One region of the Pseudomonas sp. GW821-FHT09C09 genome, then DNA from elsewhere that is predicted to be linked to it. Evidence: predicted binding sites of a transcription regulator. Region 1 holds the regulator's gene; the other holds the start of a gene.
The links. Region 1 encodes FliA, which starts transcription of late flagellar genes. Its sites were predicted from a motif close to CTAAAGTTTNNNNNNNNNNNGCCGNTAA; they were not measured.
Positions count from the first base shown of each region.

Region 2: a site for FliA is predicted at 2,177-2,204, ahead of AC07NR_RS16910 (methyl-accepting chemotaxis protein). Genes of this name have one in related genera too.

Region 1 covers NZ_JBWKPF010000001.1:118,580-124,519, forward strand. The annotation lists gene AC07NR_RS00570 (chemotaxis protein CheA) at 1-130, opposite strand, end outside; gene AC07NR_RS00575 (protein phosphatase CheZ) at 170-958, opposite strand; gene AC07NR_RS00580 (chemotaxis response regulator CheY) at 976-1,347, opposite strand; gene fliA (RNA polymerase sigma factor FliA) at 1,515-2,255, opposite strand; gene fleN (flagellar synthesis regulator FleN) at 2,252-3,082, opposite strand; gene flhF (flagellar biosynthesis GTPase FlhF) at 3,196-4,536, opposite strand; gene flhA (flagellar biosynthesis protein FlhA) at 4,548-5,940, opposite strand, start outside.
Region 2 covers NZ_JBWKPF010000005.1:69,753-75,692, reverse strand. The annotation lists gene AC07NR_RS16920 (inorganic phosphate transporter) at 1-910, opposite strand, end outside; gene AC07NR_RS16915 (transporter) at 1,019-2,041, opposite strand; gene AC07NR_RS16910 (methyl-accepting chemotaxis protein) at 2,318-3,940, shown strand; gene AC07NR_RS16905 (hypothetical protein) at 4,053-4,496, shown strand; gene AC07NR_RS16900 (PepSY domain-containing protein) at 4,557-4,862, opposite strand; gene AC07NR_RS16895 (sterol desaturase family protein) at 5,016-5,894, shown strand; gene AC07NR_RS16890 (helix-turn-helix domain-containing protein) at 5,896-5,940, opposite strand, start outside.

The sequences.
Region 1 (5,940 bases):
TTGCGTTGAGCAGATCTGCGTCATCCGGGCGGCTTTCCAGCTCGACCAGTTGTTCGGACAGTTGCTCAAGAATCTCGCCGGCCTCAACCAGGAAATCCTGAAGGATCTCTTCATCGGCGCCGAAGCTCATTAATGGGGTGCTCCTACAGGTCTAAAAACCCAAAAAAACTCAAAATCCAAGGCTGGATAGCAAATCGTCCACATCGTCCTGACCGGACACAACGTCTTCTCGTTTATCGGCATGAATCTGCGGACCTTCACCCTGCGAGAGATGTTTTTGTGGATCTTTTTCAGCGAGCATCGCCGCACGGTCATGTTCGATGCCCGCAAAGCGGTCAACCTGACTGGCCATAAGGACGAGTTTGAGCAAATTGCTTTCGACTTCGGTGACCAGTTGGGTCACGCGCTTGATCACCTGACCGGTGAGGTCCTGGTAATCCTGGGCCAGCAGGATGTCGTTGAGGTTGCTCGACACCGCGCGGTTGTCCGCGCTGCTGCGTGACAGAAAACCGTCGACCCGACGCGCCAGTTCGCGGAACTCTTCAGCCCCGACTTCGCGGCGCATGAAACGTCCCCAGTCGGCACTCAACGCCTGGGCTTCATCAGCCAGACCATTGACCACCGGCGTGGCGCTTTCCACCAGATCCATGGTGCGGTTGGCCGCAGCTTCGGTCAGCTTGACCACATAGCCCAGGCGCTCGGTCGCATCAGTGATCTGCGACACTTCCTCGGCCTGCGGCATGTGCGGGTCGATCTGGAAGTTGACGATTGCACTGTGCAGTTCGCGCGTGAGCTTGCCGACTTCCTGGTACAGGCCACGGTCACGGGTCTGATTGAGCTCATGGATCAGTTGCACAGCGTCGCCGAACCTGCCTTTTTCAAGGCTTTCGACCAGTTCGACCGCGTGTTTTTTCAGCGTCGACTCGAAGTCGCCCTGTGAAGATTCTTTATGCTCCATAGCTCCCCCGCGCGTCATCAGCCGATGCGTTCGAAAATCTTCTCGATTTTTTCTTTCAGCGCCTGAGCCGTGAAAGGTTTGACCACGTAGCCGTTAACGCCGGCCTGGGCCGCTTCGATGATCTGCTCGCGCTTGGCTTCAGCGGTCACCATCAGCACCGGCAGGTGCTTGAGCTTTTCATCGGCGCGCACGTGACGCAGCAGGTCGATACCGGTCATGCCGGGCATGTTCCAGTCGGTCACCAGAAAGTCGATGCTGCCGCTGTTGAGCACCGGAATGGCGGTGGTGCCATCGTCGGCTTCAACGGTGTTGGTGAACCCGAGGTCACGCAACAGGTTCTTGATGATCCGCCGCATCGTTGAGAAGTCATCAACGATGAGGATTTTCATGTCTTTGTTCAATTCGACCTCCAAGCAGTCTTAAACGCGTCCAGCACCTGGACGCGCCATTTCAATCAATCCGGCAAAGCACTCGATGACTGTCTGGAGCACAACAGAGCAAGACCGGTGCCGTTCACCACCGCACCAGCCTCGTTCGCAGTGTCCCCACACTGCCTTCAGCGCGCTCGCCACTCCCCCAAACGCCCCCGCAAGCGGGCCGCGCACTGGCTGTGTAACTGGCTGACCCGCGATTCACTGACGCCAAGGACTTCACCGATTTCCTTGAGGTTCAGCTCTTCGTCGTAGTACAGCGCCAACACCAGTCGCTCACGCTCCGGCAAATTGGCAATCGCGTCCGCCAGCGCCGCCTGGAAGCGTTCATCTTCCAGATCGCGTGACGGCTCAAGATGAGCACTGGCGCCATCCTCGTGCAGCCCTTCGTGTTCGCCGTCCTGCAACAGGTCGTCGAAACTGAACAGTCGGCTGCCCAGGGTGTCGTTCAAAATCCCGTAGTAATCGTCGAGACTCAACTGGAGTTCGGCCGCAACCTCGTGATCTTTAGCGTCACGGCCGGTTTTAGCTTCAATCGAGCGAATCGCGTCGCTGACCATACGGGTATTGCGGTGAACCGAGCGCGGTGCCCAGTCCCCCTTGCGTACTTCATCGAGCATCGCGCCGCGGATCCGGATGCCCGCGTACGTTTCGAAACTGGCGCCCTTGCTGGCGTCGTATTTGGTCGAGACTTCGAGCAGGCCGATCATCCCGGCCTGAATCAGGTCTTCGACCTGCACACTGGCCGGCAACCGCGCCAGCAAGTGGTAGGCGATGCGTTTGACCAGTGGCGCGTAACGCTCGATCAGCTCGTACTGCGCGTCACGCGCCGACTTTTTGTAAAGGTTCATACCGCTGGCGGTCATAGCACAGGTCCTGCCGTTTGCTGCACGAGGCGCTCGACGAAAAATTCGAGATGGCCGCGCGGGTTGGCGGGCAGCGGCCAGGTGTCGACCTTTTGCGCGATCGCCTTGAATGCCAGTGCGCACTTGGAACGCGGGAAGGCTTCATAGACCGCACGCTGCTTCTGCACCGCCTTGCGCACGCTTTCGTCGTAAGGCACCGCACCGACGTATTGTAAGGCGACGTCAAGGAAGCGATCCGTGACCTTGGTCAACTTCGCGAACAGGTTGCGACCTTCCTGCGGGCTCTGGGCCATGTTGGCCAGGACGCGGAAGCGGTTCATGCCGTAATCGCGGTTGAGCAGCTTGATCAGCGCGTAGGCGTCGGTGATCGAGGTCGGCTCGTCGCAGACCACCAGCAACACTTCTTGCGCCGCGCGAACGAAACTGACTACCGAGTCACCAATACCCGCAGCGGTGTCGATCACGAGTACGTCGAGATTGTCGCCGATGTCACTGAATGCCTGAATCAGACCGGCATGCTGGGCCGGGCTCAGGTGAACCATGCTTTGCGTGCCGGAAGCGGCCGGCACGATGCGGATCCCGCCGGGACCTTGCAACAGCACGTCGCGCAGCTCGCAGCGGCCCTCGATCACATCGGCCAAAGTACGTTTGGGCGTCAGGCCCAGCAGAACGTCGACGTTCGCCAGACCCAGGTCGGCATCCAGCAGCATGACCCGACGGCCAAGCTCTGCCAGCGCCAGGGACAAGTTCACTGACACGTTAGTCTTGCCGACGCCACCTTTGCCGCCGGTCACCGCGATCACCTGTACGGGATGCATGCTGCCCATGTTATTTCTTTACCTTGTCTTGCATAGACGGAGGCCACATTACTGGCTGCGCGTTCACAACCGGAACAATGCGTGGCAGACCATCGATGTAGGTACAAAAACTGTTCATTACCTCAGCCAACCTGCTTGGTCGGGCTGTGGTAGATATCAGCGAACATGTCAGCCATGGCTTCTTCGCTGGGTTCTTCCTGCATTTGCACGCTGACGGCGCGGCTGACCAATTGATGACGGCGCGGCAGATGCAGATCATCCGGAATCCGTGGGCCATCGGTCAGGTAGGCGACCGGCAGTTCATGACTGATCGCCAGGCTCAGCACTTCGCCAAGGCTGGCCGTCTCATCCAGTTTAGTCAGGATGCACCCGGCGAGCCCGCAACGCTTGTAACTGTGATAAGCGGCGGTTAGAACCTGTTTCTGGCTGGTGGTTGCCAGCACCAGATAATTTTTCGACCGAATGCCACGACCGGCCAGGCTTTCCAGCTGCATGCGCAGTGCCGGATCGCTGGCCTGGAGGCCGGCGGTATCGATCAGCACCACGCGTTTGCGCAGCAGTGGATCCAGCGCCTGCACCAGGGACTGGCCCGGGTCGACGTGGGTCACCGACACATTGAGGATCCGGCCCAGGGTTTTCAACTGTTCCTGAGCGCCGATGCGGAAACTGTCCATGCTCACCAGCGCAATGTTCTGCGCGCCGTACTTGAGCACGTAACGGGCGGCCAGTTTGGCCAGGGTGGTGGTCTTGCCCATACCGGCCGGGCCGACCATGGCAATCACACCGCCCTCTTCCAGCGGCTCGACTTCCGGCGTGGCGATCATCCGCGCCAGATGCGCGAGCAGCATGCGCCAGGCCTGACGAGGTTCTTCGATATCGCTGGTCAGCGCCAGCAAATCGCGGGACAACGGGCCGGACAGGCCGATGCGCTGCAGACGACGATACAGATTCGCCTGAGCCGGACGGCTGCCTTGCAGCTGATTCCAGGCCAGGGTGCCGAGCTGCACTTCCATCAGCTCGCGCAGGCTGTTGAGTTCGAAACGCATCGAATCCAGCGCACGCGGATCGACTCCAGCGGCAGCCGGCGCAGGTGCCGGGGCTGGACGGGCCGGTGCGGCGTACGTCGGCTCTGTCAGAGGCTCGGCAGCCGTCAACGGCAGGCCGGCGGTCAATGGCAGACCGGAGAACAACTGGCGATTGGTGTTGCCGTCGGCCTCACCACGCATGCTCAGTTCGGCCTGGGCAGTGACGATGCGCGACTGGGTCTTGCGCAGCTCGTCTTCGAGTTCCATGTTCGGAACCCGTGGCGCCAGCGCCGAGAGTTTGTAATCCAGCGCCGCCGTCAGCTCGACGCCGCCGGCAATGCGGCGGTTGCCAATGATGGCGGCATCAGCGCCCAGCTCATCACGAACCAGCTTCATGGCCTGACGCATATCGGCGGCGAAAAAACGCTTAACTTGCATAAACCACTACCTCAGCCGTTGGGCCCTACTGTCGCAACGATGGTCACTTGCTTGTTGTCCGGAATTTCCTGGTAGGCCAGCACATGCAGTCCGGGAACTGCCAGGCGACCAAAGCGCGAGAGCATCGCGCGAACCGGGCCTGCTACCAACAGGATCACCGGCTGACCTTGCATTTCCTGACGCTGCGCCGCTTCGATGAGCGAACGTTGCAGCTTCTCGGCCATGCTTGGCTCCAGCAGAACGCCCTCTTCCGAGCCTTGTCCTGCCTTCTGCAGACTATTGAGCAATATTTGTTCCAACCTTGGCTCCAGCGTGATGACTGGCAGCTCGGACTCAGTCCCTACAATGCTTTGGACGATTGCACGGGATACGCCAACCCGCACAGCGGCCACCAAAGCGGCGGTATCTTGACTCTTGGCGGCATTGTTGGCGATGGCTTCGGCAATGCTGCGGATGTCGCGCACCGGCACGTGTTCGGCCAGCAGCGCCTGCAACACTTTCAGCAGCTGCGACAACGTGACCACACCCGGCACCAGCTCTTCCGCCAGTTTCGGCGAGCTCTTGGCCAGCAATTGCATGAGTTGCTGCACTTCTTCGTGACCAATCAGCTCGCTGGAGTGCTTGTACAGAATCTGGTTCAAGTGGGTGGCGACCACGGTACTGGCGTCCACCACGGTGTAACCGAGCGATTGCGCCTGGGCGCGCTGGCTGACTTCGATCCACACCGCCTCCAGGCCGAAAGCCGGATCTTTGGCGGTGATGCCGTTGAGCGTGCCGTAGACCTGCCCCGGGTTGATCGCCAGTTCGCGATCCGGGTAGATCTCGGCTTCGGCCAGAATCACGCCCATCAGGGTCAGGCGGTAGGCGCTCGGCGCCAGGTCGAGGTTGTCGCGGATGTGCACGGTCGGCATCAGGAAGCCCAGATCCTGCGAGAGCTTCTTTCGCACGCCCTTGATCCGCGCCAGCAACTGGCCGCCCTGGTTGCGGTCCACCAGCGGAATCAGGCGATAGCCGACTTCCAGGCCGATCATGTCGATGGGCGTCACGTCGTCCCAGCCCAGCTCCTTGGTTTCCATGGCGCGGGCCGGCGACGGCAGCAGTTCCTGCTGACGCTTGACCTCTTCCAGCGCCTGCACCTTGGCCACGTTCTGTTTCTTCCAGAACAGGTAAGCACCACCGGCGGCCAGAGCGGCCATGGTCAGGAACGAGAAGTGCGGCATGCCCGGTACCAGGCCCATGACCGCCATCAGACCGGCCGCCACCGCCAGCGCTTTCGGCGAGGCGAACATCTGGCGATTGATCTGCTTGCCCATGTCTTCCGAACCGGAAGCACGGGTCACCATGATCGCCGCAGCTGTAGATAACAACAGTGATGGCAATTGCGCCACTAAACCGTCACCGATG
Region 2 (5,940 bases), on a different contig from region 1:
ACTGCAGCGTTTGATCGGCAGGCATGGTGCGGTTCAGCGCGTAGGCCATCGGCAAGGTGCCGACCAGAATCAGCATGATCAGGCCCATGCCTTTCTGGCCGTCGTTGGAACCGTGGGCGAAGGACACACCGGTGCAGGTGGCGATCAGCAGACCGCGAATCCACCACGGCGGCGGGGTGTTGCCTTCCGGGGCCTTGTACAGCGAACGATTCTTCACGAACGCACGCAGCGCCAGCAGCAACAGCGCCGCGCAACCGAAACCCACCAGCGGCGACAGCAGCAACGCGTAACCGATTTTGGTCGCCTGGGCCCAGTCCACGCCGCTGGTGCCGTCGCGACCGTGCATCAGGGCATTCGCCACGCCAACGCCGATGATCGAACCGATCAGCGTGTGCGACGACGAGGCCGGCAGGCCCAGCCACCAGGTGCCGAGGTTCCACAGAATCGCGGCGATCAGCAGGGCGAAGATCATCGCGAAACCGGCGGACGAGCCGACCTGCAGAATCAGTTCCACCGGCAACAGCGCGATGATGCCGAACGCCACTGCACCGCTCGAAAGCAACACACCGAGGAAGTTGAAGAAACCCGACCAGACCACGGCCACATTCGGCGGCAGCGAGTGGGTGTAGATCACCGTGGCCACAGCGTTGGCGGTGTCGTGGAAACCGTTGACGAACTCAAAGCCCAGCGCAATCAGCAGTGCCACGCCGAGCAGCAGGAACGGCGTCCAGGTGGTGACCACCGTGCCGAGTTCGTGCATGTCGTGCATCAGGCTGTAGGCCGTAAACAGCATTCCCATGGCCAGTACGGCGAAGAACACCACGTAAGTGAAGGGGCCGGTTTTCTTGTCGAGCGCCGGCCTGCCGCTGGAAGCGGGGGCCGGGCTGGCGGTCAGGGAGGGAGTAGCCATGGGAGGACAATCCTGAGCGAGGGAAGGAGTGTCGCCCATGATCGTTGCTAAATATTACAGAGAGACTGCGGCAGATCAGTGTTCGGTGGATTAGCCGCGCCGCCGGTCCTAATAATCCCCGCGTTTGCGAAACGCCCAGCGCCCGGCAATCACGGTGAACGTGGCCACCAGCGCCACCAGAATCCAGAACCCTTCCGGATCGGTGGCCAGCGGCACGCCGCCGACGTTCATGCCGAAGAAGCCGGCGATGATGTTGATCGGCAGCGCCAGCACCGTGACCACGGTCAGGGTGAACAGCGTGCGGTTGCTCTGCTCGTTGAGGTTGGCGGCGATCTCTTCCTGCAACAGCTTGATCCGCTCGCCGAGGGCTGTAAGGTCGTTGATGATCAGCGCAAACTCCTCGGTGGACTTGCGCAGCTCCTTCACGTCTTCCTTCTGCAACCAGGGCGGCGGCCGGTTGAGCAGGCGCAGCAGCGAGCCCGGCTCCAGCGCCAGCAGCCGTTGCAGGCGCACCAGCACCCGACGGTTGGCGCCGAGTTCGGCACGGTTGGTCGACAGCCGCGAGGACAGCAACTCGTCCTCGACCTGATCGACGCTCATACTGGTCTTGCGCACGATCTGCGTCAGGACTTCGCCCTGGTCGCGCAGCAGGTGCACGAGCAATTCCGACGGCGAGCGAAAGCACTCGCCGGCCTTCACCGACGAACGCAGTTTGTCCACCGAGTGCAGCGGTTGCAGGCGCGCACTGACGATCAGTTTGCTGCGCACGCAGACCCACAGCGTCGACACGTCCGACGACACCATGCTGCTGAGGTTGAACACCACGTCGTTGACCACCGCCAGCAACGCCGAATCGACATGCTCGATGCGGGTCGAGCGCGAACCCTCGTGCAGCGCCTCGAAAAATTCCTGGGGCAATTGCAGATGACTTTTCATCCAGCGCTCGCACGCGGCATGTGCGAGGTTCAGGTGCAGCCAGAGGAATTCGTCGCTGTCGCTGTCGTCCTGCAGGCAGCGCAGGGCAGTCGCCGAATCCACTTCGCGCCCGCGCTCGCCCGGGCGAAAACGGAAGCCGTAAAGCAGGCCAAACAGATCAGGATCGCGATGGCTGATATCCAGGCTGTGGTTCATGAAGTCTCGCTGCAAGAAAGGCGTCTGTTGCGGGATTTGCAGATTCACCTGAGCCGCATCATTGCAATGCAGTGTGACGTTTTGGTGACGGTGAAATGACGTCAAAATCAATGCCTTACCGGCGGTCGGAATTTTCTCAAGAAGTGCTCTGGCACGCCGATCACGCATGAGTTAGGTTGCGCGCCTTCGGCCATGAGCCAAGGTCCGCCGACACGGATGTCCGGCCACAATTCACGCCTAGTCGGGCGTGCCTCATCCCTGTCCCGAGTACCTGCGATGCTGCAAAAATCCCTGAGAGCGCAAATTCTCGCCCTGCTGAGCGGCAGCCTGCTGGCGATGCTGTTGATCGCGCTGGCCTGCTTTCATTTCCTGTCCAACGGCGTGCAAAGCTACAGCCAGTTGATCGCCGGTCCCTTGCACACCTCGCAACTGATCGACGAAGCCAACCTGCAATTCAAGGTGCAGGTCCAGGAGTGGAAAAACGTCCTGCTGCGCGGCAAGCAACCGGCAGATCTGGCCAAGTACTGGGGCCAGTTCGAAGACCGTCAGCGCGATGTGCAGAACATCCTCGGTGAACTGGCCAACCAGAAAGGCCTCGAGCCTTCGCTGAAAACCCGCATCGAACGTCTGCGTGAAGAACATCGCCTGCTCGGCAGCGCGTACCAGAAAGGTCGCGATGCCTACGTAGCCGCCGGTGCCGATCCGACGGCGGGCGACGTGGCGGTCAAAGGCGTTGACCGCGCCGCCAGTGACCAGATGAGCGAGCTGGTGGCCGAGCTGCGCAAGCAGGGCACCGAGCAGTCGGCACTGATCAGCGCCAGCGCCGATCGCACCGTGATGCTGGGGATTCTGGTGATGCTCGCGTCCGGTCTGTTGATCGGTCTGCTGAGCCTGTGGCTGGTCAACCGCAACCTGGTCGAACCGATCCGCAAACTCATCGACTACGTCACTCAGTTGAGCAAGGGCCGTCTGGTCGAGCGTGTGGCCAGCGACCGTCAGGACGAACTGGGCAATCTGGCCGCCGCGGCCAACACACTGCGCGATTTCCTCGCCGAAACCTTCAACCATCTGCAGCGCAGCGCCAAGGATCTGGACAGTGCCAGCGGCGAGTTGAACGCCATCGCCACCGTGATGGCCGGCGGCACCAACGAGCAGTTCAACCGCACCGATCAGGTGGCCACGGCAATGAACGAAATGTCCGCCACCGCTCAGGAAGTCGCCCGTCATGCGGCCGATGCGGCGCGCGCTGCCGACGATGCCGACCAGTCCGCCCAGCAGGGCGAGAAAGTCATGCAGAGCACCATCCACAGCATCACCCAGATGCGCGGCGAAATCGCCAACACCGCCACGGTGATCCGTCGTCTGGAAGCCGACAGCGGGCGCATCGGCAAGGTGCTGGAAGTGATTCGCGGCATCGCCGAGCAGACCAACCTGCTGGCGCTCAACGCGGCCATCGAAGCGGCCCGTGCCGGTGAAGCCGGGCGTGGTTTTGCGGTGGTGGCCGACGAAGTACGTAACTTGGCGCAGCGTACGGCGGAGTCGATCATCGAGATCAACCAGATCATCCAGAGCGTGCAGACCGGCGCGGTGGATGCGGCCCTCGCCATCGACAGCGGCCAGACCCGCAGCGATGAAAGCGTCGAGCAAGTGACTCAGGCCGGCGCCATGCTCGAGCGCATCACCCATGCGGTGGAAGCGATTCGCGACATGAACCGCCAGATCGCCACCGCCGCCGAAGAGCAGACCTCGGTCGCCGAAGACATCTCGCGCAACCTGACCGAGATCACCTCGATCGCCAGCACTAACCTCGACAACGTGCAGCGCACCGAAAGCGCCAGCCAGAACCTGCACGGCCTCTCCGGCCAACTCAACGACGTCACCGCTCGCCTGAGCGTCTGACCCGCCAGCGACTGTGTACCGGCCCGGTTACCGAGTCGGTACACAGTCGATCTCAATTTCATGTGTGCATCGCCGATGGCCGGTTATTCATAACCGTCATTGGAGATTTCCCATGGTCAGCATCACGTCTGTTTCGATCAATCAGACCGTCACCACACCTACCAGCAAAACCTCGATTGCCGACACGGGCGACGATACATCGACCACAGCAGCGGCCAGTACCGGTGTGAAGGCTGACACCAGCAAAGTGGCGGCGGGCGGCGGTGCTGCACCATCGGGGGACAGCAGCTCCAGCAGCGATGAATCGGATACGGTAAAAGAGCTGCGCAAGCAGATCGCCGAGCTGCAAAAGCAATTGCAGGAACAACAACAGGCGCTGCAAGCGGCTCAGGCGAAGCAGGAAAGCCAGGACGCCAAGGCTGCGGATGTTGCGGCTGCGCAATCGCAGATCGCGACGACGTCCGCTTCGTTGCAGACGGCGACGGCGGCGTTGTTGGCGGCGTTGCAGCAATCTGATTCGAGTACGTCGGGGGCGTTGGTCAGTACTTCTGCATAAGTCGCAGACACAAAAAAGCCGCACGATCCGAAAATCGTGCGGCTTTTTCGTATGGGGCAATCAGTGATCCTGCTTGTTGCTCAGGACCTTGCCTGTTGCTGCATCCAGATCCACGTCCCATTCCTTGCCATCGGCAGTACGCAGTTCGACTTCGTACTCATAGCCGTTGAAATGGTTGTCCAGGTCGGTGTCGACGATGGTCGCGCCCGGGTGCAGGGCCAGGGCAATCTTGTTCAGCTCTTCCAGTGGCTTGATCTTGCCGGATTTGACCAGCTCAGGGATCTGATCGACACGAACGTCAGCCTGGGCCAGGCCAGCGGTGAGGGTCAGGGCGGCAGCGGTAAACAGGGCAGTCAGGGTTTTCATCGGTTATTCCTTTGGGTGATTCGTTCAAGTGAGTTCAGGTTAGTCACCGCAACTTAATTCACCCTTAAAAATCGCCGCCGGTGTTTGCGTCGTTTGTTCAATCGCCGTTCGCGGGCAACTTTCATGCTCGGCCTTCGATCAAGGGAGGTGGACATGAAACGCATTTTTTCGTGGTTGTACGCGCCGTTGTTTTGGCTTGGATTTATTGGCGGTGGGATTGGGTTGGCGGGGTATTCGCTGCTGTGGTTGATGCCGTTGTTTGGTTTGGCATTGGCGGTGTCGTTCGCCGCCGAATGGGTGCTGCCGTATGAAGTGAACTGGAATCGCCCGGCCGGTGATCGTCGTCGCGACATGCTGCACGCGCTGGTCAACGAAGCGCTGAACGCCATCGGCCTGTTGGCATTGCCGGGGCTGGTGACGCTGCTGGCGATTGACGGTGCTTGGCCGTCGAACTGGCCGTTGTGGCTGCAAGTCGGCCTGGCGATTTTCATCGCCGATGCGGGCGTGAGCCTGATGCATTACGCCAGCCACCGGGTGCCGTGGATGTGGCGGTTGCACGCGATTCATCACAGCGTCGAGCGGCTCTACGGGTTCAACGGTTTGATGAAGCATCCACTGCATCAATTGCTGGAAGCGACGGCGGGATTGTTGCTGTTGCTGGTGCTGGGCATTCCTTCCGAGGTGGCGGTGTTGCTGGCGTTCGCCATTGCGATCCAGTTGTTGCTGCAGCATTCGAATGTGGACATGCGCGTCGGCCCGTTGCGCTGGATTTTCGCCTGGGCGCCGCTGCATCGCTTTCATCACATGAAGTACGGGCGCGCCGGTGACGTCAATTTCGGGCTGTTCTTTACCTTGTGGGACTGGCTGCTGGGAACCGGTTTTTACACTGAGCAATACCGGATCGGCGAGGGCGACCTGGGCATCGGCAGTCGTCCGGATTTTCCGCGTGACTATGTGGCGCAGTTGCTCGATCCATTCGAACCGGCAACGCTGGGCAAGGAACCGAAAGTGCCGGACGGCTTGCGACGTTGACTCAGTCCAGCAAGCGCAATTCGATGTGCTGCAACGCCTGACGCGC